2 regions of the Rhizobium sp. 10PS4 genome follow, and region 2 is predicted to be linked to the other one. Evidence: predicted binding sites of a transcription regulator. Region 2 holds the regulator's gene; the other holds the start of a gene.
What was found. The regulator LexA, encoded in region 2, represses DNA repair genes until DNA is damaged. The targets are predictions, from matches to a motif close to TGTTCNNNNTGTGTTCNG.

Region 1 (15,131 bases), on a different contig from region 2:
TGCTCAGTGACGGCGGTCTTCGTTTCGAAGAGGCCGGCCCGCCTGCAAGTTCGGAGTTGTCTTGTCGATCGAAGGATTGGGAACTGCGATGCGGTTGAGCACAACGCGCATGCCGGCCTTTAAGGTTGGATGCAGCCGGAGAGACGACCGGTGATTACCGCCTACTGTTCCAATTGCAGGTCGGTCGAGATCCGCGATCTGTCGCATGCCGCGTCCTTTCCCGAGGATGTCGTCTGGATCGACATGATCGAGCCGACCCGCGATGAGGAACTCTATGTCGAGAAGATTCTCGGCATAGAGGTCCCGACCCGCGACGACCTCAAGGATATAGAGCCCTCCGCCCGTCTCTATGTCGAAAACGACGCCGTTTTCATGACCGCCTCGCTGCTCTGGAAGGCTGACACCGACGTGCCGACGCTGACCGATGTGGCCTTCATTCTGGCTGGAAACCGCCTGGTCACCATTCGCTACGCCCATCCCAAGTCCTTTGCACTGTTTATCGCCGCCCTCCACCGTTTGCCGGAAAACTGGCGCAGCGGCGCTGCCCTTCTCGCCAAGCTCTTGGAGACGATCGTCGACCGCACCGCCGAGATCCTCGAGATCTCCGTCTCGCGCATCGACATCTTGTCGACGCATGTCTTCGGCGACCGGGCAAAAAAGGTGCGCAAGCCCTCGAACTATCTTGAGGAGAAGCTCAGGGATATCGCCGGCCATCACCGGATGATCAGCAAGGTGCGTGACAGTCTCGGTTCGCTGTCCCGCCTGCTGACATTCTTTCACACCATCCCGGCGATCCAGCAGGACCGCGAGGCGAAGGAGCTCTGCCGCACCGTTTCCCGCGATATCCAGTCGTTGTCGGAGCATGCTTCCTTCGTCGCCGCCAACATCACTTTCCTGCTCGATGCTTCGCTCGGGCTGATCAACATCGAGCAGAACTCGATCATCAAGATTTTCTCGATTGCCTCGGTGGTGTTCTTGCCGCCGACGTTGGTCGCTTCCGTCTATGGTATGAACTTTCAGGTCATGCCGGAGCTGACCTGGGCCGCGGGTTATCCCTATTCGCTGGCCTTGATGGTGATCTCCGCCGTCATCCCCTTTTTCTTTTTCCGCTGGAAAGGCTGGCTCTGAGGAGCCTGTTAAACCTTCATGTCCGAAGATAGCCATCCGAACGAACGCCATATGACGCCGAAAAAGCTGTTCTATCTCGGGCTGGGTTCCGTCGGTGTCGTCTACGGCGATATCGGTACCAGCCCGCTCTACGCCTTTCGCGAAGCGCTGAAACCGGTGGCCCATGACGGCCTCACCCGTTTCGAAGTCATCAGCCTGATCTCGCTGATGATCTGGGCGCTGACGATTATCGTCACCATTAAATATGTGCTCTTCCTGCTGCGCGCCGACAACGACGGCGAGGGCGGCACGCTGTCGCTGCTTGCCCTTCTGATGAAGACCGCTAACGGCCATACCGCCATGCTGATGTTGCTTGGCCTGATGGGTGCGGCCCTCTTCCTCGGCGATGCGATGATCACGCCGGCTCTATCCGTGTTGTCGGCCGTCGAGGGCCTGAAGCTCGTCACACCCCGCCTCGCGGATTACATAGTGCCGATCTCGGTGGTGATCTTGGCGCTGCTCTTTGTGGTGCAGTCGCGCGGCACCGGCGCCGTCGCGAGGTTTTTCGGCCCGATCACCGCCGTCTGGTTCCTCGTCATGGCGGCCGCCGGCATTTCCCATATCTCCGACGATTACGGCATCCTAGCCGCATTCAATCCCTATTACGCCGTCAGTTTCCTGCTGCATGAGGGCTTTTACGGCGTCGTCGTGCTCGGCGCCGTCTTCCTGACGGTGACGGGCGCTGAGGCGCTCTATGCCGATCTCGGCCATTTCGGCCGCCGCCCGATCCAGTGGGCCTGGTTCCTGTTGGTTTTCCCGGCGCTGACGCTGAACTATCTCGGGCAGGGCGCTCTCGTTCTCGGCAATCCGGCGACGATGTCCGATCCCTTCTATCTGATGTATCCGAAATGGGCGCTGCTGCCGGTCGTCATCCTGGCGACCGCAGCGACGATCATCGCCAGCCAGGCGGTCATCACCGGCGCCTTCTCGATGGTGCGCCAGGGCATCAACCTCGGCTTCCTGCCGCGCATGGAAATCCTTTTCACCTCGGAAACCAATACCGGGCAGATCTTCGTGCCTTCGGTCAATGCCGTGCTGTTCATCGGCGTCATCTTCCTGGTTCTGAGTTTCAAGACATCGGACGCACTGGCGACCGCCTACGGCATCTCCGTCACCGGCGCCATGGTCGTCACCTCGATCATGGCCTTCGAATTCGTCCGCGCCCGCTGGAACTGGTCGCTGCCAGCTGCGGTGATCGCGCTCGTGCCGCTGGTCGTGCTCGAATTGATCTTCCTCGGCGCCAACCTTTTGAAGATCCACGACGGCGGCTATATCCCGATTCTGATCGCTACGGCCTTTACCGTCGTTATGTGGACCTGGCGTCGCGGCACCGCGATCCTGATGGAAAAGACCCGCCATACCGATATTCCGCTCGCCTCCTTCGTCAGCTCGATCGAGCGCAAGAGCGAACATTCGCCGGCCCAGGTTCCGGGCACCGCGATCTTCCTGACCAGCGATCCGGAATCCGCCCCCGCCGCCTTGCTGCACAATCTCAAGCATAACCACGTGCTTCACGACCGCAACGTCATCCTGACGATCCGCACGGTCAACAAACCGCGCGTTCCAAGCCATGACCGTTACAGGGTCGAGCAGATTTCCGAGCGTTTCTCCCGCGTCGAACTGCTGTTCGGCTTCATGGAATCGCAAAACGTCTCGCAGGCCTTGGCGACACTGCGCAAGACCGGACTGAAGTTCGACATCATGTCGACCTCCTTCTATCTCGGTCGACGCAAGCTGGTGCCGGACGCCAAGTCGGGCATGCCCTACTGGCAGGACCGGCTTTACATCGCTCTCGCCAACGCCGCCGCCAACCCCTCGGATTACTTCCGCTTGCCGGCAAACCGTGTGGTTGAACTGGGCTCGCACGTTATTATTTGAGCTCCCTCTTCTCCCCAGCGGGGAGAAGGTGGCCCGCAGGGTCGGATGAGGGGCCACACGGTACACCATTCATTGCCCTTCGCTTGCGCTCAGCGCATTCGCGGCTTTGCCGCTCACCCCCTCATCGCCTCGCTATCGCTCCGGCACTTCTCCCCGCTGGGGAGAAGAGGACGGTCGTGGCGCCTTGGTCCCTTTTCTCCGTAGCCGGAGCAAGAGAGATTGGACCAAGTTGCTGTTGCTTCATCATTGACATCCCTTGGGATCGAGGCCGGAGGTGCTGCACTGCTGTTCCCAAACACACGAGATTACCCCTCACATTAGAACATCCAAAACTTCTCACGGTCACATTTCGGCACGGCCTGTTAACCGGACATCAAGGTTAATGCGAGACTTTCAACGGAATGTTCCCGCGTTCCATGCCCGGAGTCCGTGTTGCGTCGAAAGAGCCCTTCCCGTAGCAAGCTGCGTCTCATTCCCGAGAATTGGGTGTCGCCCGTAATCTTCGGTCTCGCCGGCTGGCTGATTTTCCCGAGCGCCGCATCTCATGCCGATCTCGCCGCCATGCTCGCCGGCCTCGATCATGAGGGGGAGAACTGGCGCATGGTGCTGACCAATTCGCCAGCCGGCTCCATCCACCAGGCCGAACTCGCCTTCGCCGAGCCGATGGTGACCGGTGCGATCTCCGCCGGTGCCGGCATGGTGCTGCCCGATGGCCGCAAGGTCGCCTTCAATACCAAGGACAAGGGCACTGCCAAGGATAGGGGCCACGAGGACACGCCGGACGAGGATCGCGTCAACCGTGGCAGCAAGAAAGGCCGCGTCGTCGCCGTGGAGAAGATGCAGCCGCCGAAGGATTTTTCCGCCGGCTCGATCCTCGAGCGCACCAAGATGCTCTTCACCCCGAGCTTCGATCTCAAGGACCGGTCGGCTTTCGTCAAGCCGAAGATCCAGGGCAAGGAAATCGAGATCGCCACATCTTTCTATAAGACGCAGCCTGCGGTGACCGATAATGGCGTGCCGGCAATGCTCGCAGGCCTCGTCACCAGCAACAAGGCCGATGTTCTGGCCACCGCCTATGCACCGGCCACACCCGACTATGCCCGCCAATCGCCCTTCGATTCCATCCTGACCGAACAGGACAGCGGCCGCTTCGTTCCGGAGATCGGCCCGCGCGATCACGCCTGGGCCGCAAGCGTGCTGGCGCCGAGCGTCTTTTCCGCCCGAGAACAGCAGTGCCTTGCCTCCGGCATCTATTTCGAGGCGCGTGGAGAATCGGTGAAGGGACAGGCGGCCGTCGCCCAGGTCATCCTCAACCGCGTCCGCAACCCTTCCTATCCGAAGACCATCTGCGGCGTCGTCTATCAGAACGAGGATTGGCGCAACCGCTGCCAGTTTTCCTTCGCCTGCGACAGCATCAAGGACAGGGTGAACTCGGAATATCACTGGCGAGTCGCCCGCGACGTAGCGATGGCTGTGACATCAGGCAAGATCTGGCTGCCGCAGGTGGGTTCGGCGACGCATTACCATGCCGTCTATGTCAGACCAAAATGGGCAAGGACCATGGAAAAGGTCGGCCGCATCGGTCTTCACGTCTTCTATCGCACCTATGGCGGCGGCTGGAGCTGAGATAAATCGCTGGGGCAAGCCGATTTCCGGCCCGCAAAAGCGGATTCTTTCCGTCGAATTTGCGCGATCGACCCGGAGTCGATTTATCTCTTTGATTTGATGGAATTATTTTCTCGCTGGACAGAAGCTGTCTACGCCTTGACTATGCTAATCCCTAAAACTATGTTGCGCGCGACTTCAGAACGGGCCGGAAGGGTCTCAACCTTCGCGTCCGGGGTCCGAATGACCGGGGTAGCGGGAGTGCGGGCGACGGACAGGTGAGGAGAGATCCATGGCGGATGACCGCGAGGAAAGTCTTGAAAAGCGCCGTGCGCAATTGGGAGCGAAACTCGCGACCAAGCGTGTCGAGACGGGACAGGACGAGGCTAGGGAAGCCCGCGCCGAGGTAAGCCGCAAAGGTTATGCCCAGGCGATGAAGCTTTCCAGCGAGTTCATTTCCGCAATCGTCGTCGGTGCTCTCCTTGGCTATCTCCTCGACCGTTTTGTTGGCACGGCGCCTTGGGGTTTGATTGTTCTTCTGCTTCTCGGATTTTGTGCCGGCGTTCTGAACGTGCTGCGTTCTGCGGGGGTGGTGGCCCATCCCCTGGACGACAAGGACGACAAGAAATAAGGACCGGTTCCGGTCCAGTGCAATGACCCCGCGTCCTGCGGGCCAAAGAGAGAGAACAAGCGGTGTCTAACGATCCGACTCATCAGTTCCTGATCCAGAAGATTGTGCCGATCGAAATCGGCGGAGTTGATTTTTCGTTTACCAATGCATCGCTCTTCATGGCCGTTTCAGCTGCTGCTGCCGCAGGCTTCCTCTATTTCTCGACCTCGAACCGCGCCATCGTGCCGGGCCGTTCGCAGTCGGTCGCCGAAATGTCCTATGAGTTCATCGCCAACATGCTGAAGGAAGGCGCCGGCAAGCAGGGAATGAAGTTCTTCCCGCTGGTCTTTTCGCTCTTCATGTTCGTCCTGACGGCCAACCTGCTTGGCATGTTCCCGTATTTCTTCACGGTGACGAGCCAGATCATCGTCACCTTCGCGCTCGCGATTCTGGTTATCGGTACGGTTCTCGTCTACGGTTTCTATAAGCACGGCTTCCACTTCCTGAATGTCTTCGTGCCTTCGGGCGTGCCGGGCATTCTGCTGCCGCTGGTCGTCACGATCGAAATCATCTCCTTCCTGTCGCGACCGATTTCGCTCTCGGTTCGTCTTTTCGCCAACATGCTCGCCGGTCACATCACGCTCAAAGTGTTCGCAGGCTTCGTCGCCTCGCTCGGAACCATGGGTGCTCTGGGTATCGGCGGCGCCGTTCTTCCCCTCATCATGACCGTCGCCCTGACCGGTCTCGAGTTCCTCGTCGCCTTCCTTCAGGCTTACGTCTTTGCGGTGCTGACTTGCATGTACCTCAACGATGCAATCCATCCGGGCGGGCACTAAGGATAACGACATCGACGTCAAAGGGCGTCAGTCATTCGCCGCAACAACCATTTCAAAGGAGTTCAACATGGAAGCGGAAGCAGCAAAGTACATCGGTGCAGGCCTGGCTTGCTTTGGTATGGCCGGTACGGCTCTCGGCCTCGGCAATATTTTCGGCAGCTACCTCTCCGGCGCACTGCGCAATCCGTCTGCCGCTGACAGCCAGTTCGGCCGTCTGGTATTCGGCTTCGCCGTTACGGAAGCTCTGGGCATCTTCTCGCTGCTCGTCGCTCTCCTCCTCCTCTTCGCCGTCTGATATCGGCGAATAGATGGATCACGGCCTGCGACCGCAAGCCGTGATCCTTTGCATTTGCAGTCCACCTGGAGGTGAGCATGTTTTTTGTGACCCCGGCTTACGCTGAGGAAGCACCGGCGGCAGCGACGGGTACGGATGCGCATGCCGCTCCGGCCGCAGGCGAGGTCCATACCGAGACTGGTGTTGCCGAAGGCGAACACGCCCGCGGCCCTTTCCCGCCTTTCGATTCAACGACCTACGCGTCCCAGCTGCTTTGGCTGGTGATCACGTTCGGCGTCTTCTATTTGCTCATGCAAAAGGTCATCGCGCCGCGCATCGGGGCCATCCTCGATCAGCGTCACACGCGCATTTCCCAGGATCTGGAAGAGGCCGGCCGCCTGAAGGCCGAAGCCGACGCCGCCGTCCAGACCTATGAAGGTGAACTGGCCGCCGCCCGCGCCAAATCCAACGCGATCGGCTCCGCCGCACGCGATGCCGCCAAGGCCAAGGCCGAAGAGGAACGCCGCGCTGTCGAGGCGAGCCTTTCGGAAAAGATCAAGGCTGCCGAGCTCCGTATCGGCGAGATCAAGGCCAAGGCCTTCGCCGACGTCGGCACCATTGCCGAGGAAACGGCGGCTGCCGTGGTCGATCAGCTGATCGGCGGCACCGTCGCCAAGGCCGATGTCGCCGCCGCCGTCGCGGCTGCCAAGAAGGAGGCTTGATCGATGGAATTTGCCTTTGACGCGACTTTCTTCGCCTTTGTCGGCCTCGTCCTGTTCCTGGCGCTGGTCGTCTACCTGAAGGTTCCGGGCATGATGGCACGGTCGCTCGACGACCGCGCCGACCAGATCCGCAACGAGTTGGCTGAAGCCAAGCGTCTGCGCGAGGAGGCCCAACACCTGCTCGCCGAATACCAGCGCAAGCGCAAGGAAGCAGAAGCCGAAGCGGCCCACATCGTTGCCGCCGCCGAGCGCGAAGCCGAAATGCTGACCGCTGAAGCGAAGAAGAAGACGGAAGAATTCGTCGCCAACCGCACGGCGCTGTCCGAGCAGAAGATCAAGCAGGCCGAGGTTGAGGCGATGAAGGCGGTGCGTTCCGCTGCCGTCGATCTCGCAATCGCGGCCGCTGAAACCGTGCTTGCCAAGCGGGCCGACACCAAAATCCAGTCCGAGCTCTTCGGCAATGCCGTCGGCCAGGTCAAGACGCGGCTGAACTGAGCAGCTTCGAAAAAGTTTGAGAGAAAAGGCCGGGCATGTCCCGGCCTTTTCTTTTGGCAGTCTTTTTGCCCGGCTTTTCTTTTGAATGACTTATTCGGAAAGCAGCTCGTCCATCTCGGGACCGTCCTCGGTCTTGCGCAACGGCCTGAAGCTCATCCGGTGCAGCGAACAGGGGCCGTGCCTTTCGATGCCGGCGCGGTGTTGCGCCGTGCCGTAGCCCACATGCGCGGCAAAACCGTAATCCGGAAACACATGATGTGCCCGCGCCATCATCCGGTCGCGCGTCACCTTGGCGACGATCGAGGCTGCGGCGATCGAGACCGAGCGGGCATCGCCCTTGACCACCGCCTGTCCGGGGCAGTCGAGACCGGGCGGCACGTCGAGCCCGTCGGTCAGCACGTAGCTGGCCGGAATGGCGAGGCTGCAGATGGCCCGGCGCATGGCGTCGAGGCTTGCCTTGCGGATATCCGTCTCGTCGATGCGCGTCGAACTGGAGGAGGCGATGGAGACGGTCGCAGTCGCCAGAATCTGCACGAACAGTTCCTCGCGCCGTTGCGCCGAAAGCTGCTTGGAATCGTTCAGCCCCTCAGGGATGCGCTTCGGATCGAGAATGACGGCGGCCGCCACGACGGGTCCCGCCAGCGGGCCGCGGCCAGCCTCGTCGGCACCGGCGACCGGCCAGTGGCCGGCCTTGCGGGCTTTGAGTTCCAGTCGGAAATCCGGCACGAGTGGAGCCGTGTCGAAAAGCAGGGGAGAATCGGGTGGCGTGCGAGGTTTCATGCGGCTGAACCTCGCACGCCAACCCGATTTCCCGCAAGTCCCCGGATCAGGGCGGCGGCCGGGGACCGGTCCGGCGGATGGTGGCGGTCAGGGCCATCCGCGGGAATTGCGCTCGGTGCTCGAAAACAGGGCGGTTTTGTCGAGATGCCGAAACGCAAGCTTAAAAATCAAAGAAGCGACAATTGCACGCCGCTGCCATCAGGCGGTACGAACAGGTCATCGCGCAGCGGCACACTACGTCGCGTCAGCTCGAAACGTCTGGCGGCCATTTCAAAGCGCCGGGCGATCTGCCAGGCATAGGGACCGGCGCCCTTCATGCGCTTGCCGAATTCGGCATCGTAATCCTTGCCGCCGCGCATCGAGCGTACCAGCGACATCACATGCCGGTAGCGATCGGGATAATGCTGCAGCAGCCAGTCTCGAAACAGCGGGCTGACCTCGAGCGGCAGTCTGAGGATGACATAACTCGCCTCGGCAGCGCCCGCAGCCTTTGCCGATTCGAGGATGCGCTCCAGCTCGTGGTCGTTCAGCGCCGGGATGAGCGGGGCGGCCATGACTGCCGTCTGGATGCCTGCTTCGGCAAGGGTGCGGATCGTCTCCAGCCGCCGCGGCGGTGTGGCGGCACGCGGCTCCATCGTCCGGGCAAGCTTGCGATCCAGCGTGGTCACCGAGATGCCGACGCGCACCAGGTTCTTAGCTGCCATCTCCTGCAGAATGTCGAGATCACGCAGGATCATCGCCGACTTGGTGACGATCGATACCGGATGGTTCGCCTTGTTCAACACCTCCAGAATGCCGCGCATGATGCGCCATTCCTTCTCGATCGGCTGATAGGGATCGGTATTGGTGCCGATTGCGATCACCCGCACCTTGTAGCCCGGCTTGGCGAGCTCCCGCTCCAGCAGTTTTACCGCATCGGGCTTGGCAAAGAGCTTCGTCTCGAAATCGAGCCCTGCGGAAAGCCCCATATAGGCGTGTGTCGGCCGGGCGAAACAATAGATGCATCCGTGCTCGCAGCCGCGATAGGGATTGATCGAGCGGTCGAAGGAAAGATCCGGCGATTCGTTGCGGGTGATGGCCGTGCGCGGCTTCTCGACCTGCACTTCCGTCTTGAATGGCGGCAGCTCTTCCCAGGTCTGCCAGCCATCGTCGACGGTCTCCCGCTGCAATGGCTCGAACCGACCTGTCGGGTTCAGTCCCGCCCCACGTCCACGCCGCCGGTCGACCTCGACTCTCAGGCCGGAGGACACGATCATCGCATCGGCAATATCTGCCGTATTGGCAGGCGCGAATGCGGCCTGCCCTGCCAGGGACTGCTCTCTCATCGGATTCTCCCGCGGCGGAAAGCCATCGCCTTCGCCCGTTTTGCTGATTAAATTCCTATCCGCAAAATGAGAACAATGCAAGAACAAAATGAGGAAAACGGCGCTGGCAAAAATTTGTGCGGCGCATTATAAATAGTCAATGTTGACGGTTGTTCTCGAATGTCAGGATCAGGAATCTGAACTGGCACAGACTTTATCGGTACTGGTGGCAGGCGCGGTGGAGGGGCTGGTGAGCGATGTGGTCGTGCTCGATCACGGCTCGCGCGACGGCACCTCGCGGGTGGCCGACGCCGCCGGCTGCCGCTTCCATTCGCAATGGGATATCAAGGACATCGTCCGCGCAGCGCGCGGCGAATGGCTGCTCTTCGTCGAGCCGGGCGCCAGACCCCAGGCCGGCTGGATCGATGAGATCGCCGAATATGTCGCGCTGAACAAGCTGCCGGCGCGCTTCACCGCGTCGCGCGGCTACCGGCGCCCGTTTTTCCAGCGTGTCGGCCGAGCCGTGCCGCCGCTGGAACTGGGCTTTCTCCTGCCGAAGAAGCAGGCACTCGCCATTGCCAAAAGCGGCATGCGGCTGACCGAATTCGTCAAGGGGCAGAAGCCGCGCAAGCTCGCGAGCGAACTGATTCCGTCCTGGGTCGCCCGCGCTGCGCGATAGGGCCGCAACCCTCTCGATGAGCAAAAGATGGCGCCCAATAGGATTTCGCGCTATAATTCAAACATGGCGCCGTCGAAGCGCCTCGCTTCGCAACGGAATGGCCATGGAATGCCGGTGAACGGCAGAACAGGTCAGCGACAATCTCCTCTTCTGCCGGGTTCCCGGCGAAAGGAGGTGCGTCATGGCGCGCGGTAGGATCTACGGCGTACGCGGTATGATCTACGGCCTCATGGCCGTCATATTGCCGACATTGGTGATCGCGCATCCGCATTCGGCAGCATCGCAGATGATGCGCAGTTGCGCAGGCCGACCCGAAATCGTCAATTTCCTGGACAAGAATTTCGCCGAAAAGCTCACGGCAGTCGGACTGATCAACCAGAACGCCGTTCTTGAGGTCTATGCCGCCGAAAGCGGCACCTGGACACTCATCGTCACGGATGTTCACGGCATAAGCTGCGTCCTGCTGTCGGGTGACAGCTGGGACACGATGCCCGTCCTGCCAGGCCTTGCGACATAGCGCAGGCACATCGGTCTATTTGGTCGCGCCGCGTTTCAGGTGCTCGTCCAGACGCGGCATGATCTCGACGAAATTGCACGGCACGCTGCGATAGTCGAGCTGTCCTTTCAAAATGCCGTCCCAGGCATCCCGGCAGGCGCCGGGCGAACCCGGCAGCACGAAGATGAAGGTGGCGTTGGCAACACCTGCCGTGGCGCGCGACTGGATCGTCGCCGTGCCGATCTTCTCGTAGGAGATCCGGTGGAAGATGGCGGAAAAGCCGTCCATCCGCTTTTCGAACAAAGGTTCCAGCGCTTCGGGCGTCACATCGCGACCGGTAAAGCCGGTGCCGCCCGTGGTGATGACGACGTCTATGTCTTCTCTCTCAGTCCAGGCCTTCACCCGTGCGGCAATCTTTTGGCGATCATCGGGCACGATCCCCCGGTCGACCAGCCTGTGACCTGCCTCGGTGATCCGCGCCGCCAGCGTGTCGCCTGACTTGTCCGTCTCCGGCGTGCGGGTATCCGAGATCGTGAGAACCGCAATGCCGACCGCGATGAAGGGCCGCTTTTCGTCCAGACCTGCCATCATGCGCCTCCCGAACCCGTTTCCGTCGCCTGGAAATACCAGCCAGGGCGCTCGTCGTGAAGAGCTGCCGCCGCATCTTCGGCAACAGTCATGCTCGCAAAGATGCCGAAACAGGTGGCGCCGGAACCGGACATGCGGGTCAAAAGGGCGCCGTGAGCTTGCAGCATCGCCGAGATCTCCGAAATCTCGGGCACGAGTTCGCGCGCCGGCGGCTCCAGGTCGTTGCGGGCAGCAGCAATCGCCGCGAGCCAGTCGGCAGTCTGAGGCGGGCTCGGTGCCAGGCTCAGGGCCGGATTGTTCTTTGTCGCCAGCCGGCGGAAAACCTCAGGCGTCGAGACGCCCTTCAGCGGATTGGCGAGCACCATGGCAAAGGCCGGCAGATCAGGCACAGCTTCGATCTTTTCGCCGATGCCGCGGGCAATCAGCGGCCGGCTCTCCAGGCACATCGGCACGTCGGCGCCGAGCTTCAGCGCCAGCGCGGCAAGCGTCTCCGCCGATAATGTCGTGCCCCAGAGCCGCATCAGCCCGCGCAGCGTCGCGGCGGCATCGGCCGAGCCGCCGCCGATGCCGGAGGCAACCGGCAGGTTCTTTTCGAGATGAATGCGGACGGGAAAGGCGAGGGGACCGATCGCCTCGCGCAGGAGGTCGCGGGCCTTCAGCACCAGGTTGGTGCCGCTGTCGCCGGCAAGTATCTCGCCGAAACGGCCCGACAGGGTGAATGCATCGGCCGGCGACCGCATGAAGTCCAGCCGGTCGCCATGATCTGCGAAGGTCACCAGCATATCGAGCAGATGATAGCCGTCCGGCCGCTGGCCCGTCACATGCAGGGCCAGGTTGATTTTCGCGCGCGCCTCCTCGGAAACGCTAGTGCATGATGCCGAAAAGTGTGAGCGGTTTTCGGACGACATCATGCTCTATTTCTTTGACCTGTATCCGGCCAAGTCCTTTCAGGCATGCCTCCTGCCCGTCAGGATTTTTTGTCGACCGGCGGCGGGATGACGGGCGCCGGATCCGGCTGCTTCTTGTCGGCTGCCTTGGCATCGTCGCTGACGGGAGGCAGGCCGTTGGCGACCTTGTCCTTGATCTTCGGGATCTCGGCAGCTTCGGGCTCGGAGGCGAGCGCCCGGTTCCACTGGTAGACGGCCTCGAGCTTACGCCCGACGCGCCAGTAGGCATCGCCGAGATGGTCGTTGATCGTTGCGTCGCCGGCCTTGATCTGTGCCGCCCGCTCCAACTCGTCGACGGCATCTTCGAAGCGGTTGAGGCGGAAATAGGCCCAGCCAAGCGAATCGATGATGTAGCCGTCGTCAGGGCGAAGATCGACGGCCTTCTTGATCATGCCGAGACCTTCGTCGAGGTTCCGGTTCATGTCGATCCAGGAATAGCCGAGATAGTTCAACACCTGCGGCTGGTCGGGATTGAGCTCCAGCGCCTTGCGGAAGTTCGGTTCCGCCTGGTCCCACTTCTTCAGCCGCTCATAGGCAATGCCGCGCTGGAAGAAGACGCTCCAGTTGGCCCGGCCGGGGATGGGGCCGATGACTTCGACGGCCTTGTCATAATTGGCGGCCATCGCCTGGTAGTCCTTGGCGTCGGAGAGCACGCTGCCATAGGCCAGGTAACTGCGGATGTCCTTCGGATCGGAGGCGATCAGCGCCTGCAGGTGCTTGCGGGCCTCGTCGACCTTACCGCCTTGGGCAAGGGCCAGGCCGAGCTGCAGCTCGGAGATACGCCGCATCGGCGAATTCTCCGGCACTTTCTTGTAGAGCGTGATGGCGCGGTCCATCTGGTTCTGCTTCTCGGCAATGCCGCCGAGTAGCACCAGCGTATCGGCGCTGTTCGGGTCGAGGGCCTTGGCCGTCTGCAGGTAAAGCGAGACGATGTCCTCGGCGCCGTCGCGGTTTAGCGCGCCGCCGACCGAGAAGAGCACGCCGGCGGCACCTTCTTCGGCCGTCTTGACCTGCTGCTCCTGCTTCTCGTTCTTTTCGATACTGTCGCGCAGCGCGTTCAGCGGCGCATAGTTCGGCAATAGGTTGTCGCCGACGGAAACGGCGTCGAGCGCCTTCTGTTTATTGCCTTGTGTTGCTTCGAGGCGTGCAAGCGCCATCACGGCGCGCATGAAGGTGTCGGGCGCCGTTGCGCCTCCCTCCTTGTCGAGCACGGCATCGTTCAGATGCTTTCGGGCGGATTTCACGTCGCCGATGGCGATGGCGATCGCGCCGGCATTGTAATTCTGGAAGATGCGGAACCAGTCCGGCCCCTTCATCTTCTCGACCATCGTGAGCGCTTCCTTGCCGCGGCCGGCGCCGACGCGGGCCCATGCGAGCAGCAGGTCGTTCATCATCCGGTCGAGATCGTTTGGCCCCTTATATTTCAGGATGGCCTCGGCGGACTTGTAGTCGTCGCGGCGCACGGCATCCATGCCGCGCACGATCGTGGTGATACGCTCGACGGAAGGATCGCCCTTCAGGTCATTGGCATATTTGACGCCGTCCTTGATATCGCCATTGAGGAGCAGCGAGATCATCAGCCGCTGGCGAATCTCTGGATTGCCGGGCTCGATCTGCAGCGCCTTCTTGTAGAGTTCGATCGCCGTTTCATAGTCATGATCGACATCGGCGGTGCGCGCGGCGAGAAAGGCGCCGGAGAAAGTGGTGACGCTGTCCGCATCGAAGTGAACGGCCGTGCCGGAATCGTCTGTCTTGGCCGCATCCTCGGCGTTCGCGCCGCCGACACCGCTGAGCGAAAGGACAGCGGCCAGCGCTGCGCTCGTAAGAAGACGGATGGCAATTCTCTGCCGCATTAGGAAACCTTTCTTCGACAGCGTCCCGACAAATGCCGCCGGCCGCAAAACCAGTTGCGATCACTGATTCATAACAGGATGGCTTTTTTGAAGCGGCGCTGCAAGAAAATCAGCCTGCGATCAAGGACGTTTGATCAATTGACGCGCTCGATGCAGAAGTCGATCACTTCCATCAGGGCGGATTTCCAGACCGTATCGGGAAGGGGCGCAAGCGCATCGCGCGCGATCGTGCCGTAATGGATCGCGCGGCCGATCGTGTCGCCGAGCGTGCCGTATTTGGTGATCAGTCCCAGCGCTTTTTCGAGATTGGCGTCGGTGCTGTTGCCGGCCTCGATTGCATCGCGCCAGAAGGCGCGCTCATCCTCAGTGCCGCGGCGATAGGCGAGAATGACCGGCAGGGTGATCTTGCCCTCGCGGAAATCGTCGCCGACATTCTTGCCAAGATCGGCGGCCTTGCCGCCGTAGTCGAGCGCGTCGTCGACCAGCTGGAAGGCGAGCCCGAGATTCATGCCGTAGGATTTCAGCGCATTGCGGCCGGACCGGCCGGCCTCGGCGACGATCGGCCCGACTTCGGCGGCGGCGGCAAAGAGAGCGGCCGTCTTGGCGCGGATGACCGAGAGATAATCGTCCTCCGTCGTCTCCATGTTCTTGGCGACGGAAAGCTGCAGCACCTCGCCTTCGGCGATCACGCAGGCGGCGGCAGACAAGACGTCCAGCGCATCGAGCGAGCCGACATCGACCATCATGCGGAAGGCCTGGCCGAGCAGGAAATCGCCGACCAGCACGCTTGCCTGGTTGCCCCAGATCATTCGCGCCGTCGATTTGCCGCGGCGTAGATCGCTTTCGTCGACGACGTCGTCATGCAGCAGCGTTGCCGTATGCATGAACTCTACCGAT
Region 2 (15,131 bases):
ATCGACCTGAATGCCGGGGATGCCGAAGCCGGATCCGCGCAGCGAGTAATTCGACTGAGCGGTGGCGCGGGCGGTCGAGGTGCCCATGGCGTAACGGTTATTTTCGACGATATAGACGATCGGCAGCTTCCAGAGAGCCGCCATGTTGAAGCTCTCGTAGACCTGGCCCTGGTTGGCAGCGCCGTCGCCGAAATAGGCGATGGAGACATTGTCATTGCCGCGGTAGCGGTTTGCAAAGGCAAGACCCGTTCCGAGCGAGACCTGGGCGCCGACGATGCCGTGACCGCCGTAGAAATGCTTCTCTTTCGAGAACATGTGCATCGAACCGCCCTTGCCGTGGGAATAGCCGCTGCGACGCCCGGTCAGTTCCGCCATGACGCCGCGCGCTTCCATGCCGGTTGCCAGCATATGGCCGTGGTCACGATAGGCGGTGATGACCTGGTCGCCTTCCTTTTGCGCCATCTGCATGCCGACGACGACAGCTTCCTGACCGATGTAGAGGTGACAAAAGCCGCCGATGAAGCCCATGCCGTAAAGCTGACCGGCCTTCTCCTCGAAGCGGCGGATCAGCAGCATCTCGCGATAGGCCTTGAGCTCCTCATCGCGATCGAAGTCGGCTACCGGGCCTCCATTCGATGCTTTGGCTGCCGGTTTTGCTGCAGTTTTGCGGCTGGAAACGGTCGCGGTCTTTCGCGGCGCCATTCAACCCTCCCTATGGGTTTGTCGGTTCTTGGTGGCGCGTACCATAGGGAAGAAATATGACCACAGCAATGCCATAAATGCATGGCTCGTATTCGACGCTAAATTATTGGAAAAGCAGTGAAAATTACAATTAACCTGCTTCCGGTTAATTGGAATAATGGTTGAATACGACGATCTCGTCCGCACGCGACATGTTAAGCTGATAACGCGCTTTTTCGTCCAACATGTCCTTGTCGAGCGAGCCGTCACTCAAGAGCGCGACCTGGTTTTCCAGATGTTCGCGCTTCGCCTTCAAGACCGCAAGCTCTTTTTCACGGGCGACACGCTGACGCTCGAACGTCTCCGTCGCGCGCAGGCCGTAATCGCCATGAATGCAATGATAACCGAAATAGGAGAGGAAGGCGACCGTCATGGCCGGAATGACGAAACGACCGATCTTTCTCTTCTTATGATGCTTTGTCCACATACACGCATGCTCTTGAACGCATTACCAATTCGTTCAATCTAGCGCGCAGAGATTAACCGTTCGTTGACTCTAAAAAATGGGCAAGAAAAAACCCGCGCCGGGAAGACGCGGGTCGAGCCGTTGAAAATCAGATCCGATCAGCCGCGAATGATCGAGCGGCCGGCATACTGGGCCTGGGGGCCGAGGCCTTCTTCGATGCGGATCAGCTGGTTGTACTTGGCAAGACGGTCGGAGCGCGACAGCGAGCCGGTCTTGATCTGGCCGCAGTTGGTGGCGACCGCGAGATCGGCGATGGTCGAATCTTCGGTCTCGCCGGAGCGGTGGGACATGACGGCAGTATAGGCCGCCTTGTGCGCCGTGTTGACAGCATCGAGCGTTTCCGTCAGCGAGCCGATCTGGTTGACCTTGACGAGGATCGAGTTGGCAACGCCCATGCGGATGCCGTCGCGAAGACGGGCGGAGTTGGTGACGAAGAGATCGTCGCCGACGAGCTGGGTCTTCTTGCCGGTCAGGTCGGTCAGCGTCTTCCAGCCGTCCCAGTCGTCTTCGGCCATGCCGTCCTCGATCGAGATGATCGGATAGTTGGCGGCGAGTTCGGCCAGATATTCGGCCATGGCGCCCGATTCCAGCGTGCGGCCTTCACCTTCGAGAACGTATTTGCCGTCCTTGAAGAATTCGGTCGAGGCGCAGTCGAGGCCGAGGCACATGTCATCGCCAGGCTTGTAGCCGGCTTTCTCGATCGACTTCATGATGAAGTCGAGGGCCTCAGGCGCGCTCTTCAGGCCGGGTGCGAAACCGCCTTCATCGCCGACATTGGTGTTGTGGCCCTGGCTAGCAAGTTCCTTGCGTAGCGTATGGAAGACTTCCGAACCCATGCGTACGGCTTCGGCGATCGAATCGGCGCCGACCGGCAGGATCATGAATTCCTGGAAATCGATCGGATTGTCGGCATGGGCACCACCATTGATGATATTCATCATCGGCACCGGCAGCAGGCTGGCGGAGGCGCCGCCGACATAACGATAGAGCGGCAGGCCGGACGCCTGGGCAGCAGCCTTGGCGACGGCGAGCGACACGCCGAGGATGGCGTTGGCGCCGAGGCGCGACTTGTTCGGCGTGCCGTCCAGCTCGATCATGATGTTGTCGATCTGGATCTGGTTTTCGGCGTCGATGCCGCCGATCGCGTCGAAGATCTCGGTGTTGGCGGCTTCGACCGCCTTTTCGACGCCCTTGCCCAGATAGCGCTTGCCGCCGTCACGCAGTTCGACCGCCTCATGCGCGCCCGTCGAGGCGCCTGAGGGAACGGCCGCGCGGCCCATGCTGCCATCTTCGAGATAGACATCGACTTCGACGGTGGGGTTGCCACGGCTATCGAGAATCTCGCGGGCGATGATATCGGTGATTGCAGTCATGGGTTCTTCCTGCTCGGTGGATGATAAGTCGGTTCGAAACCTGTCTTAGTCGAAGGCGTGCAAATTACAATGCTGCAGTTTCCAGCCTTCGAACCGCGTTTGGATCTCGCCTAAAGCGCGTCGCGATCTTTCAGATTCGCTTGCCACGCTTTAGGTCTTTGGCTTTCCGCATGTCGTTGTCGCAAAACCGCTGCACACTTTTGCGCGACATGCCTATAGCACGATCATGTCAGGCTGTTGAACGTCAAGCCTTGGCGACCGCATCGAAGGCGAGCAGCTTTTCAAGCAGCCGCGGCATGTCCTTGAGATAGACCATGTTCGGGCCGTCGGAAGGTGCGTTATCGGGGTCCTGATGGGTTTCGACGAAGACACCGGCAATACCGGCAGCCACTGCGGCGCGCGCCAGCGTTTCCACGAATTCCCGCTGACCGCCGGAGGATTCGCCCTGCCCGCCCGGCTGCGCCACGGAATGGGTCGCATCGAAGATAACGGGTGCACCCATCGCCGCCATGATCGGTAGCGAACGCATGTCGGAGACCAGCGTATTGTAACCGAATGAGGCGCCGCGCTCGCACAGCAGCACGTTCGGATTGCCGCTGGCATTGAGCTTCTTCAGAACGTTCTTCATATCCCAGGGGGCGAGGAACTGGCCTTTCTTGACATTGACGACGCGGCCGGTCTTGGCGGCGGCGATGAGAAGGTCGGTCTGGCGGCAGAGGAAGGCCGGGATCTGAAGGACATCGACCACCCTTGCCACCTCCGCGCATTGCTCGGCAGTATGAACGTCGGTCAGGACGGGAAAGCCGAATTCCTTCTTGAGGTCGGCAAAGACTTCCATGCCCTTTTCGATCCCGATACCGCGTTCGGCCGAGAGCGAGGTGCGGTTCGCCTTGTCGAAGGAGCTCTTGTAGACGAGGCCGATGCCTAGCTTTCCGCAAAGCTCTTTCAGCGTGCCGGCAACCATGAAGGCGTGGTCGCGGCTCTCCATCTGGCAGGGACCGGCAATCAGCGATAGACGGCCGGTATTGGAAAAGGTGACCTGGCCTTGGCCTTCGCCGATCCTGACTTCGGAATTCGTATCAGTGCTCATCGTGTTTCCTCGAAGGCGAAGAGCGTGCCCTGCCCGGGCGCGGGCTTCACCAGAATGCGATTGTTCTTGCGCGTGTATGTCACCCCGTTAGCAGCCAAATGCGCTTCTGTCACGGCAAGATCGGCGACAGCAAAGAGGATTGCCCGGCCGCGCAGGCCGCGATCTGCGGATGAGACGGCGACGTCGAAATATGCCTCCAGCCCTTCCGGCGTCATCAGGCTGATTTTCGCATTCGATGCCGCAATATCGACGCCGAAACCGGTTTTCTCGACTGCCGATTGCGCCACGGCAAGGCTGACGAAGGCAGCGAAGGCGGCCGGCTCTGGCGTGCAAAGCGCGATCTCAACTATGCCGGTGACGCCATTGGCATGCGTCTCCAGCGCCGCGCGGTCGGCCGGTAGCGGATTGACGCGCTCGACGGTGAAAAACAGGAGATCAGGCGCGCGCAGGTCGCCGGCGAAAGCCAGCTTAAAGCCGGCAATCGTCTCGGAACCGTCCGGCATCGTCATCGGCCGGGTGAACTGCAGCATCTCGCCAGCGCTCGATCCGTTGCCGACGAAATCCTGATGATCGATGCCGGCATCCTTGCTGCCGAAAGCCAGCCCCGAGAGCCCCTCCTCGCCACAGCGGAAACGGAAGGCCTGGTTGCGGGCAGTGAAGACATTACCTTGGCGCGCAGATGCGTTGCTCTCCTCGACGTTCGCAATCCCGAGCGGCTCCAGATAGGTCTTGTCGGCAAAAAAGACGCAGGCATTCTCCGTTCCGAAGGGATGGCACGCATCGGCGGCAACGGTGAAGCCGAGCTTGCCGAGCCTCTCGCGCGCCAGATCGATGTTGACGACCGGCAGCACGACATGATCCAGCGGGTGCGGTTTGGCGGAATGCGCGTTCATGATATCCCTCCTGGAAACGGCAAGAGATGTGCGATGGCGCGTCCCTCAATGCAAGACTTCTGTGCCAATCCGGCGAATGAAAATAAAAATCTCAACGAGTTGGCGCCAAGTTTTACGGAAATTTAGCTACTTGCGGAACACATATGGAACATATAGTGTCTGTTCTGGATTTGTTTCAATCACGAGGTCACAACGTCGATGCTCACGCGCAAACAACAGGAGCTTCTCCTTTTCATTCATGAGCGCATGAAGGAATCCGGCGTTCCGCCATCTTTCGACGAAATGAAGGATGCCCTGGACCTCGCCTCCAAGTCCGGGATTCATCGCTTGATTACTGCGCTTGAGGAGCGAGGCTTCATTCGCCGCCTACCGAACCGCGCCCGCGCGATCGAGGTCATCAAGCTTCCGGAGGCCTACAGCCCCAGCATTCAGCCCCGGCGCGGCTTTTCGCCGAGCGTCATCGAGGGTAGCCTTGGCAAACTGCAGCCGGTCGCCACTCCTGCTCCCGCAAAACCCGTCGCCGACAACGGCAACTCGGTCTCGGTGCCGGTCATGGGCCGAATCGCTGCCGGTGTGCCGATCTCGGCGATCCAGAACAACACCCATGACATCGTCGTTCCGGCCGACATGCTCGGTTCCGGTGAACATTATGCGCTGGAGGTCAAGGGCGATTCGATGATCGACGCCGGCATCTTCGATGGCGACACCGTGATCATCCGCAACGGCAGCACCGCAAGTCCCGGCGACATCGTCGTTGCTCTGGTCGACGACGAAGAAGCGACACTCAAGCGCTTCCGCCGCAAGGGCGCCTCGATCGCGCTGGAAGCGGCCAACCCGGCTTACGAGACCCGGATTTTCGGGCCGGACCGCGTCAAGGTTCAGGGCAAGCTCGTCGGTCTCATTCGCCGCTATCACTGACATTGGCCAGGCCGGATTCGGTAAAACTGTTGCTGCGCCAGTCATAGGCGCGATGGCGCATCCATGGCCGCGACAATGAATCGAAGGCGGTTGCCACCTCCGGGCCGGCGTCCGTGAAGCGCAACTCGACGGATCCGGTCCTGCGCAGCGTCTCGCCGGTGAAGAGCGTTGCACCTGAGCGGCAGTTGTTGAAGCGAAGGCGCACGGACGTCACGACGATATCGGCCGCGTCGCATGCCGGGCCGAGATAGGCGGCATTGTCGATGACGGTTACCACCTGACCATTGCCAAGCCTTGATGTGCACCAGGCCTTCTTGACGCAGGAAAAGCGGTTTGCGTCACCGGCCGCTGCGGCCGTCCGCATCGCGGTCCTTGCTTCGTTCTGCTGATCGCGGGAAAGCCTGACGCGGCGGTCTTCTCCCTCAGGCGGGATAGCAGGACCATTCAGCATCTTCGGCGGATTATGCCCCGGCAGGACCAGCGCTCTCTGCCACTGGTCGAAGATGAAGTCCGGCGGTCTTTCACGGTTGGAAGCCATTGCCGCCGCCGCGACGACCGCGACGAGACTGCCATCCTCCGAAATCACCAGATCCGGCGGACGGGGACCCGGCAGAAGCAGCAGGATGAGCGTTGCGACCGCGATAATCGATGTGCCGACATGGCGCAACCGGGTGCGGAGCAGCGTCAGCAGCAGAAAGCCTGCCACGGCGACGGCGAAATACCAGGCGGGCAAGCGGCCCACGTCGATATTGCCACCCCAGCCGGACACCGTCTTTGCAACCGCGATCACCAAATCGAGGCCGAATCCGACGATCTTCCAAGCCCAAACATCCAGACCGAAAGGCATGAGCAGCATCGCCAGCAGACCTGCCGGCATGATGATGAAGGAGATGATCGGCATTGTCGCGAGGTTTGCCGGCAGGCCGTAGGCGGTCAGGCGATGAAAATGCTCGATCGAAAACAGCGCGGTTGAAAAACCGCCGATCAGCGAGGTCAGGAAGACGCCGCCGAAGAAACCGGCAACCGTAACGAACGGCCTGATGATCGGCAGCTTCAGGAAGGCGTTTTCTCGGACGCGCCGGTCCTTCCACAGCTGATAGCCCGAGACCAGCGCCAATGTCGCGGCAAAGGACATCTGGAAGCTCGGTCCCAAGACCTCGGACGGCGAAATGGCAATGATGACGAGAGCGGAGAGCGCGACATTGCGCAGGCTGATCGACGGCCGGTCGAAGAAGACCGCAATCAACATGATGGCCATCATGATGAAGGCGCGTTCGGCAGAGACCGCAAAGCCGGAGATCAGGAAATAGGCGGTGACGGCGATGAGCGCGCCGGCGGCAGCGATCTTCTTCGTCGGGTAGGCCTCAGCGATGCCGGGGAAGAGGCTGAGCAGCATCCGGAAGCCGACGAAGAAGATGCCGGCCGACAGCGCCATGTTGAGACCGGAGATGGCGATGATATGAGCCAGACCGGACTGGCGCAGCGCCTCCGTCGTCGCATCCGAAATGGCGCGCCGCTCGTCCGTCACCAGAGCAGCGGCAAAAGCACCGGTGTCGCCGGGCAGGATCGACCTTATGCGGTCGCCGATGCCGCTGCGCAGCCGGTAGAGACCTTCGAGCAGCGCTTCCGCTGTCGATCTTGCAGCCTGGGGACCTGCCTGCGCATCGACCTTCGTCGGTGCACCGTAGAAGAAACCGTTGGCGCCGATGCCGTCGAAATAGGCACTGAAGGAGAAGTCGTTGAGCTCGGGAAGCGCTGGGCCCGCCGGCGGCGTCAGCCGCGCCCTGCCGGTGATGATATCGCCGATCTCGAAGGCCGCGTCCGCGCCGCGGGCGATCGCGGTGATACGTTCCGGCGGCCGCTTCACCTGTGGCGCCTCGGTGCCGGTGACGGCAAGAATGTAGCGCCACCGCCCGCGACCGTCGCCTTCGCGCCGCTCGACGCGGCCGGTCACCGTCGTCGTCACGGCGGAATCGAGGATCACGGTGGAAGCCCGCCGGCTCTCGAACTGCGCCGTGACCATGCCGCAGGCCACGAGCGAAAGCGCCAGCAGCGTTGCCCGCACCGCGGCCCGGCTGCGGCTGGCAATGAGAACCGCCAAGGTCAGCGCCAACAGGCAGAGCAGCGATGCAATGAGAGGAAAATCCGATGCCGCGAGAAACCAAACGGCTGACCCGGCGCCGAGGAAGACCGGCGAGAACAGCAGCAGGCGGCCATGGTCCGCCTCCTCGCCCAGCATGCGCATGCCGGCACGCAGCAATTGCGAGGTTGCGGCCGGCAGCCGGTGGCGCAATGGTGTCGCCGACTGCGTCCGTGTCGGTCGCGTCACCACGACAGGTGGTGAAAAACTGGAGGAGTCGGCAAGGCCTTCGCCTGCTTCCGGCCGCAATTCGACTGTCGTCAACTCCTGCATGAACCGCCCAAGCCCGGCTGCGAAGGCGGCCAGAATGCAACCTCAAATCAAATCCGGCAAGAATAATCGATTGAAATATGAGGGAAAATCGCGAGCGCCAAAAGACCAGTCGAATCATCGGCTTCCGATATGCGTGCGGCTCATCGCTGCAGTGCCTAAAAGGTGATACCGCAATGCACAAAATGCCATCACGGTAACTTGGCATTAGCTTCGCGATCATATAGCTATCGGTGAGGACGCTTAACCCCTATGGCGCTTTTATGGCGCCACCGCCATTTCGGAGGATCAGCATGACGGATCAAAGCGCTACAATAAAAATCGGTGACAAGTCTGTCGACCTTGCTGTCAAAAGCGGCACGATCGGCCCGAGCGTCATCGATATCGGTGCCCTCTACAAGAACACGGCTTCCTTCACCTACGATCCGGGTTTTACCTCGACCGCATCCTGTGAATCGAAAATCACCTACATCGACGGCGACGAAGGTGTCCTGCTGCATCGCGGCTATCCGATCGAGCAGCTCGCCGAGCACGGCGACTTCCTCGAAGTCTGCTACCTCCTGCTTTACGGCGAACTGCCGACCACCGTGCAGAAGAAGGATTTCGATTACCGCGTCACGCACCACACCATGGTGCACGAGCAGATGAGCCGCTTCTTCACTGGCTTCCGCCGCGATGCGCATCCGATGGCCGTTATGTGCGGCTGCGTCGGCGCGCTGTCGGCCTTCTATCACGACTCCACCGACATCACCGATCCGCACCAGCGCATGGTCGCCAGCCTGCGCATGATCGCCAAGATGCCGACGCTTGCCGCCATGGCCTACAAATACCATATCGGCCAGCCCTTCGTTTATCCGAAGAACGACCTCGACTATGCCTCGAACTTCCTGCGCATGTGCTTTGCCGTGCCTTGCGAGGAATATGTAGTCAATCCGGTGCTTGCCCGCGCCATGGACCGCATCTTCATCCTGCATGCCGATCATGAACAGAACGCCTCGACCTCGACCGTCCGTCTCGCCGGTTCGTCGGGCGCCAACCCGTTCGCCTGCATCGCCGCCGGCATTGCCTGCCTCTGGGGCCCCGCTCACGGCGGCGCCAATGAAGCAGCGCTCAACATGCTGAACGAAATCGGCACGGTCGACCGCATTCCGGAATACGTCGCCCGCGCCAAGGACAAGAACGATCCGTTCCGCCTGATGGGCTTCGGTCACCGCGTCTACAAGAACTATGATCCGCGCGCCAAGATCATGCAGAAGACGACGCATGAGGTGCTCGGCGAACTCGGCATCAAGGACGATCCGTTGCTCGAAGTGGCGATGGAGCTGGAGCGCATCGCGCTTACCGACGAATATTTCATCGAGAAGAAGCTCTATCCGAACATCGACTTCTATTCCGGCATCACGCTGAAGGCGCTGGGCTTCCCCACGACCATGTTCACCGTGCTCTTCGCGCTCGCCCGCACCGTCGGCTGGATCGCGCAGTGGAACGAGATGATCGAGGATCCGGAACAGCGCATCGGCCGTCCGCGCCAGCTCTATGTCGGCGAACCGAAGCGCGATTACATCCCGGTTTCGAAGCGCTGATCGCTTTAAAAGAACCCAAAAGAAAACCCGGTCAGAAACGACCGGGTTTTTTCTTTTTCAAGACGTCGAGAAGGATCTCGGCGGCGTGCTCGCCGGGCGGCGTTTCGGTCTGCATGCGTTGCCAGACGAGATCGTAACCCTCGGTCATCGCCTTCAGTTCGAACGTGTCGGCCGACAGCCGCTCCATCCAGCGCGCCAGGCTGGCGCCGCGGACGATCTCGTTCAGATATTCCGGCACGATGGCATAATCGGCGATGATATTGGGCAATGCGCCCGTCCACACCTTGATGCGCGGGGCGAGCAGGCGGATGATCCAATCCGTCTTGTAGACGGACACCGTCGGCACGCCCGCAAGGGCGAGTTCGAGGATCACCGTGCCGGAGGCTGCCATCGCCGCATCCGCTTCGGCAAAGGCCTTCCATTTCTGCGCCGGCCCGACCGCCACCTCCGGCGGCGTGGCCCAGCCGGCGGCGAGCCCCTTCACCAGCGCTTCGTTGTGCGGCACGGTCGGCAGCAGGAATCGCATCGGGCCGTTGCGGGCGACGAGTTCCTTTGCCGCGTCCTCGAAGAACGGCAGGAGCTTGGCGATTTCGGAGGATCTTGACCCCGGAAGCATCAGGATTGTCTTGCCCGCCTGCCCGACAGGTGCGCGCCCGACGCGCAGCCGCCGCGCTTCGAGCAGCGCCGGATCGGCGATCAGGCGATGGCCGACATAGGTGGTCTCGGGCCCGCCGAGTTCGCGCATTGTTGCCGGCTCGAAGGGCAGGACGGCGAGCACATGATCGACATAGGCGAGCATGCGCACAGCGCGATATTCCTTCCAGGCCCAGACGCTCGGACAGACGTAATTGACAACAGGCAGATCGGGCAGCGCGGTGCGGACACGCTTGGCGACGCGATGGGTGAAATCCGGGCTGTCGATGATGAGAAGAATATCAGGCCTTGCGGCGATGATCGCAGCCGTCGTCTGGCGGATCAGGGTATAGAGCTTCGGCAGCCGGCTCAGCACCTGGGTGATGCCCATGATCGACAGCTCGGAGAAATCGAACAGGGATTTCAAGCCTTCGGCCTGGAGCCCCTCGCCGCCGACGCCGACGAGTTCCACCGGTCCGCTATGGATCTGCTTCAGGGCGGCGATAAGATCGGCACCAAGCAGATCACCTGACACCTCGCCGGCAATAACGGCGATCTTCAGCGGCGCCCCGTTCATTCGAGCCCCCATGCCGGCAGGCCGCGATCGATGCCGCAGACGAAAAGCCCGGCCTCATCGGCGGCTTTGATGACGGCGGCGCGATCGAGCACCAGCGAGCGGCCGGCCTCGACGGCGACGCCGGCAAGGCCGGCTTTCCTCGCGTTCAGGACCGTGGAAACGCCGATCGCCGGCAAGTCGGCGCGAATATCCTGCTGCGGCTTGCAGAGCTTGACCAGCGCGCCGCGGCGGCGTGGCGAGATGCGTCCGGCGGCTCGGAGACTCGCGACACGCTCCAGCATCTCGTCCGTGCCCTCAAGACCCTCCAGCGCGACGATACGCCCGCCGATGGCGACGGCGCCCTGCCCGACATCGAGCCGGCCGAGCATTTCGGCGGCTTCCGCCGCGCGGTTGATATCGCGCCGGTCTTCTTCGCCCGGTATCGCCGTGCCGAGCGGGCCGACGGCGGCAAGAAGGTCGGGGGCGATCTCATGGGCACCGACGACACGCCGGCCGTTTCCCTCGATAAGCCGGATCACCATCTGCAGCACCGTATCGTCGCCGCCGGACAGCAAGGTGCGGATCGCGGCCGGCATCTTCATGAGAGTGCGCAGCGTCGGCCGCACCTCGCGCCATTCCGGCCGGCGCCGCACGCTGCCGGACATAACGACACGGCCGATGCCGTAGCGGTTCAAGAGGCCCTCGAGAGCTGCAAAATCGCCGATGCCGATGACGGCATGGTCATACCCTTCCCAACGCCGATCGCTTTCGTCTTTCAGCGCGACGATGACGGGATTTTCGCCCGCCGCGCGCGCAGCTTCGGCGACATAGGAAGGCAGAAAGCCGCCGCCGGCGATGATCGCCAGCCGGCCCGCAGCGATGTCGCCGGAAAAAGTCACGGACTAGCCCTTCTGCCCCCGGGTCGGCGAGGACAAGGCGCGGTCGCTGTCGGCGGCGATGAAATCGAGGATGTGGACCGCCTGCTCGCAATCGGCATATTCTTCGCGGATGGCGGCGGCGTTTTCGCGGACGGAGCCTGTTCCTTCGAAGATCGACTTGTAGGCGCGGCGCACCCTGTGAATGACGGCGCGGTCGACGCCGGCGCGCGTCATGCCGACGACGTTGAGGCCGCTCAGCAGCCCGGGATTGCCGTTCAGCATGCCGTAGGGAATGACGTCGTAGCTCACTGCCGAGAGCCCGCCGACGAAGGCCTGGCGACCGACGCGGGTGAACTGGTGAACGGCCGAGCCGCCGCCCAGGATGACGCGATCTTCGATGACGACATGGCCGGCGAGCATGACGTTGTTCGACATGATCACGTGATTGCCGACCCTGCAGTCATGCGCGACATGGGAATTGGCAAGGAAGAGATTGTTGTCGCCGATGATCGTCTGGCCGCCGAAATCGGCCGTGCCGGTGTTCATGGTCACGCCTTCGCGGATCGTGCAGTTGGCGCCGACCGTCAGCGTCGTCTCCTCGCCGCCGTGATGCACGCTTTGCGGATCGCCGCCGACTACCGCCATCGGGAAGATACGCGTGCCCTTGCCGATCACGGTGCGGCCGGTGACGACCGCATGCGACAAAAGCTCGACATTCGCATGCAGGACGACGTGCGGCCCGACATGGCAGAAGGGACCGATCCTGACGCCCTCACCGATGGTCGCGCCGTCTTCGACGACAGCCATCGGATGAATGCGGGCGCTTTCGGCGATAGTGCTCATGCCTGATCCTTACGAACGATCATCGCGCCGATATCGGCTTCGGCGACAAGCGCGCCGTCAACCTTGGCATCGCAATGGAATTTCCAGATATTGCCGCGCTGCTTGTGCTTCCTGACATGGAATTCAACACGATCGCCGGGGACGACGGGCTTGCGGAAGCGCGCATTCTCGATGGTCATGAAATAGACGAGGTTGCCTGGCTGGCCATCCTTCTTGGCACAGATCGCACCCGCGGTCTGTGCCATGCCCTCGATCAAGAGAACGCCGGGCATGATCGGAGATTCCGGAAAATGACCGGTGAAATGCGGTTCGTTCACCGTGACGTTCTTGATGCCGATCGCCGTGTTGTCGCCGTCGATCTCGATGATCTTGTCGACCATCAGAAACGGGTAGCGATGCGGCAGCAGTTTCATGATCTCGATGATGTCAGCCGAAGAAAGCGTTGTCGTGGCTTCCTCAGTCATTTTGCTCGCCTCCAGGTTTCTTCCCGCGCAACTTCGTCTTGGACATCTGTTGCGCGACATCTCTCAGATAGTCATTCAGCGGGCGCGCAGGTGTGCCACCATATTGTCCGCCGGCGGCAAGATCGGTCATGATACCGCTTTTGGCGGCGATCTGCACGCCGTCGCCGATCGTCACATGCCCCTTGATGCCGACCTGGCCGCCGATCTGCACGCCATTGCCGATCTTCGCGCTGCCGGCGATGCCGACCTGCGCGACGATGGCGCAATGGCGGCCGATCTGAACGTTGTGGCCGATCTGTACCTGGTTGTCGATCTTGGTGCCTTCGCCGATCACCGTATCGTCCATGGCGCCTCGGTCGATCGTGGTGTTGGCGCCGATCTCGACATTATCCTGGATGATCACCCGGCCGATCTGGACGATCTTGATCATGCCGCGCGGACCCGGCGCATAACCGAAACCATCCTGGCCGATGCGGGCGCCGTTGTGGATGATGACGCCATTGCCGAGCAGCGCGCAGAGGATGCTCGCGCCGGCCGCAATCGAACAATCCCGGCCAATCTTGACATTCGGGCCGATGATGCTGTGCGCGCCGATGCGCGTCCCTTCGCCGATCTCGGCATGCGCCCCGATAACGGCCATCGGCTCGACGATCACGCCCTTTTCAAGCTTGGCGCTCGGATCGATCACCGCGCTTGGCGCGATCTCGCTATCACCGGAAAAGACGACCGGGCGCAATGCCGCGGGATAGAACAGGCCGCCCGCCATCGCGAAAGCCGCATGCGAATTGGACGACAGGATGACCGGGATGTGTGGGGGTACAAGATCGGCGAGCGCCTTGTCGCAGATCACCGCCGAGGCTTGGCATGTCGCCAGCTCATCGCGGCTGCGGCGCGACAGGATATAACAGACATCGCCTGCCCGTGCCCGGCTGATGGGGGCAACGGACCTGACGATAACATTGGCATAGTCGGAATTGACAAGTTCCGCCCCAAGAAACTCCGCCAGCTCAGCGAGCTTCAGACCTTCATGGGGCAGAAAGAAAACGTTTTGCTCCATCGGCAATGCTCCAGAACGGAATTGAGTCTTACAGTTCCGGACTGCCGATATCAGAATTGGTTGTTGATGCCAAACTTGAAGTTCTGCGTCTTGTCGAAGTCTTCCTTGAGGACCGGGATCGCGTAATCCAGACGCAATGCACCGAAGGGAGACTGCCAGACGACGCCGACACCGACGGAAGCGCGCAGCGAAGCGCTGGTGCCCTCGGCCTGGTCGGACCCGAGAAGCTCGACATCATTGCCAAACAGCGTGCCGGCATCGGCAAAGACTGCGCCGCGCAGATTGAAGTCACGCGGGAAGCCCGGCATTGGGAAGGTCGCTTCAGCAGACGCCGTGAAATAGGTCGTGCCACCGAGCGGGTCATCGTGGTCCCCGGTGATGCGCGGGCCGATACCCTTGTTCTCGAAACCGCGAATATCGCCGTTGGTCAGCGTGAACTGGTCGAAGACGTTCAGATCGTCGCCCAAGGGAACGACATAGCCAGCCGAAGCGGAGAGCGAGCCGATGATATCGGCATCGTCGGCGAGCAAGTGGTAATAACGGGCCTTACCGTAGATCTTGTAGAACTGCGAGTCGCCGCCGAGGCCGGCAATTTCATGCGTCGCCGTCGCATAAATGCCTTCGCGCGGCAGGACCGTATCGTCGAGCGTGTTGTAGGTCAGCGTCTGCGAGACGGAAGACTTCGTCCACGGGCTCTCGTCGACCAGATTGGCGTAGGTGGCCGAAAGATCACCGGTATCGCCGTCATACTTCATCTGCTTGTAGTTATAACGGAAGGTCGTCGCGAGATCTTCGGTGATCGGCGCCGTGACGCGCAGAACGACGCTGGTTTCCTCGTAGTCGTAGTCGTCGTTGCTCGACGTTTCGCTGCGGTTGACATCGAAGCCTGCCGCCAGACGGTAGCCGAGGAAATAGGGTTCGGTAAAGCTGACGCCGTAGGCGCGCGAGCCTTCCTGGCCGCCACCGGCCGAGATGCGGATGTACTGACCACGGCCGAGGAAGTTCTTTTCCTCGATCGAGGCTTCGAGCAGCAGACCGTCGCCGCCGGCGGCATAACCCGCTCCGACACCGAACGAACCGGTCGACTGATCCTGCACGTCGACGATCACTACGACGCGGTCCGGCGAACTGCCCGGCTGGGTAGAGATATTGACGGAGGAGAAGTAACCGAGCGCTTCGAGGCGACGCTTGGCCTTGGTGATCATCTGCTGGTTGAAGGCGTCGCC

Region 1: RWJ89_RS20195 (PA0069 family radical SAM protein) is a predicted target of LexA. The motif match lies at 9,761-9,778, and genes of this name have one in related genera.

The regions. Positions count from the first base shown of each region.
Region 1 is NZ_JAWDIW010000010.1:171,511-186,641, forward strand. Features, by position in the region: gene RWJ89_RS20150 (magnesium transporter CorA family protein) at 151-1,128, shown strand; gene RWJ89_RS20155 (potassium transporter Kup) at 1,147-3,045, shown strand; gene RWJ89_RS20160 (cell wall hydrolase) at 3,478-4,671, shown strand; gene RWJ89_RS20165 (AtpZ/AtpI family protein) at 4,943-5,281, shown strand; gene RWJ89_RS20170 (F0F1 ATP synthase subunit A) at 5,344-6,096, shown strand; gene RWJ89_RS20175 (F0F1 ATP synthase subunit C) at 6,164-6,391, shown strand; gene RWJ89_RS20180 (F0F1 ATP synthase subunit B) at 6,469-7,092, shown strand; gene RWJ89_RS20185 (F0F1 ATP synthase subunit B) at 7,096-7,587, shown strand; gene RWJ89_RS20190 (ribonuclease HII) at 7,678-8,367, opposite strand; gene RWJ89_RS20195 (PA0069 family radical SAM protein) at 8,535-9,692, opposite strand; gene RWJ89_RS20200 (glycosyltransferase family 2 protein) at 9,832-10,350, shown strand; gene RWJ89_RS20205 (hypothetical protein) at 10,532-10,867, shown strand; gene moaB (molybdenum cofactor biosynthesis protein B) at 10,883-11,434, opposite strand; gene RWJ89_RS20215 (4-(cytidine 5'-diphospho)-2-C-methyl-D-erythritol kinase) at 11,434-12,345, opposite strand; gene RWJ89_RS20220 (tetratricopeptide repeat protein) at 12,402-14,234, opposite strand; gene RWJ89_RS20225 (polyprenyl synthetase family protein) at 14,369-15,131, opposite strand, start outside.
Region 2 is NZ_JAWDIW010000004.1:199,068-214,198, forward strand. Features, by position in the region: gene pdhA (pyruvate dehydrogenase (acetyl-transferring) E1 component subunit alpha) at 1-702, opposite strand, end outside; gene RWJ89_RS09035 (FtsB family cell division protein) at 848-1,168, opposite strand; gene eno (phosphopyruvate hydratase) at 1,306-2,580, opposite strand; gene kdsA (3-deoxy-8-phosphooctulonate synthase) at 2,825-3,670, opposite strand; gene RWJ89_RS09050 (VOC family protein) at 3,667-4,563, opposite strand; gene lexA (transcriptional repressor LexA) at 4,762-5,481, shown strand; gene RWJ89_RS09060 (ComEC/Rec2 family competence protein) at 5,462-7,894, opposite strand; gene gltA (citrate synthase) at 8,185-9,474, shown strand; gene lpxB (lipid-A-disaccharide synthase) at 9,506-10,684, opposite strand; gene RWJ89_RS09075 (LpxI family protein) at 10,681-11,562, opposite strand; gene lpxA (acyl-ACP--UDP-N-acetylglucosamine O-acyltransferase) at 11,566-12,384, opposite strand; gene fabZ (3-hydroxyacyl-ACP dehydratase FabZ) at 12,381-12,848, opposite strand; gene lpxD (UDP-3-O-(3-hydroxymyristoyl)glucosamine N-acyltransferase) at 12,841-13,905, opposite strand; gene bamA (outer membrane protein assembly factor BamA) at 13,956-15,131, opposite strand, start outside.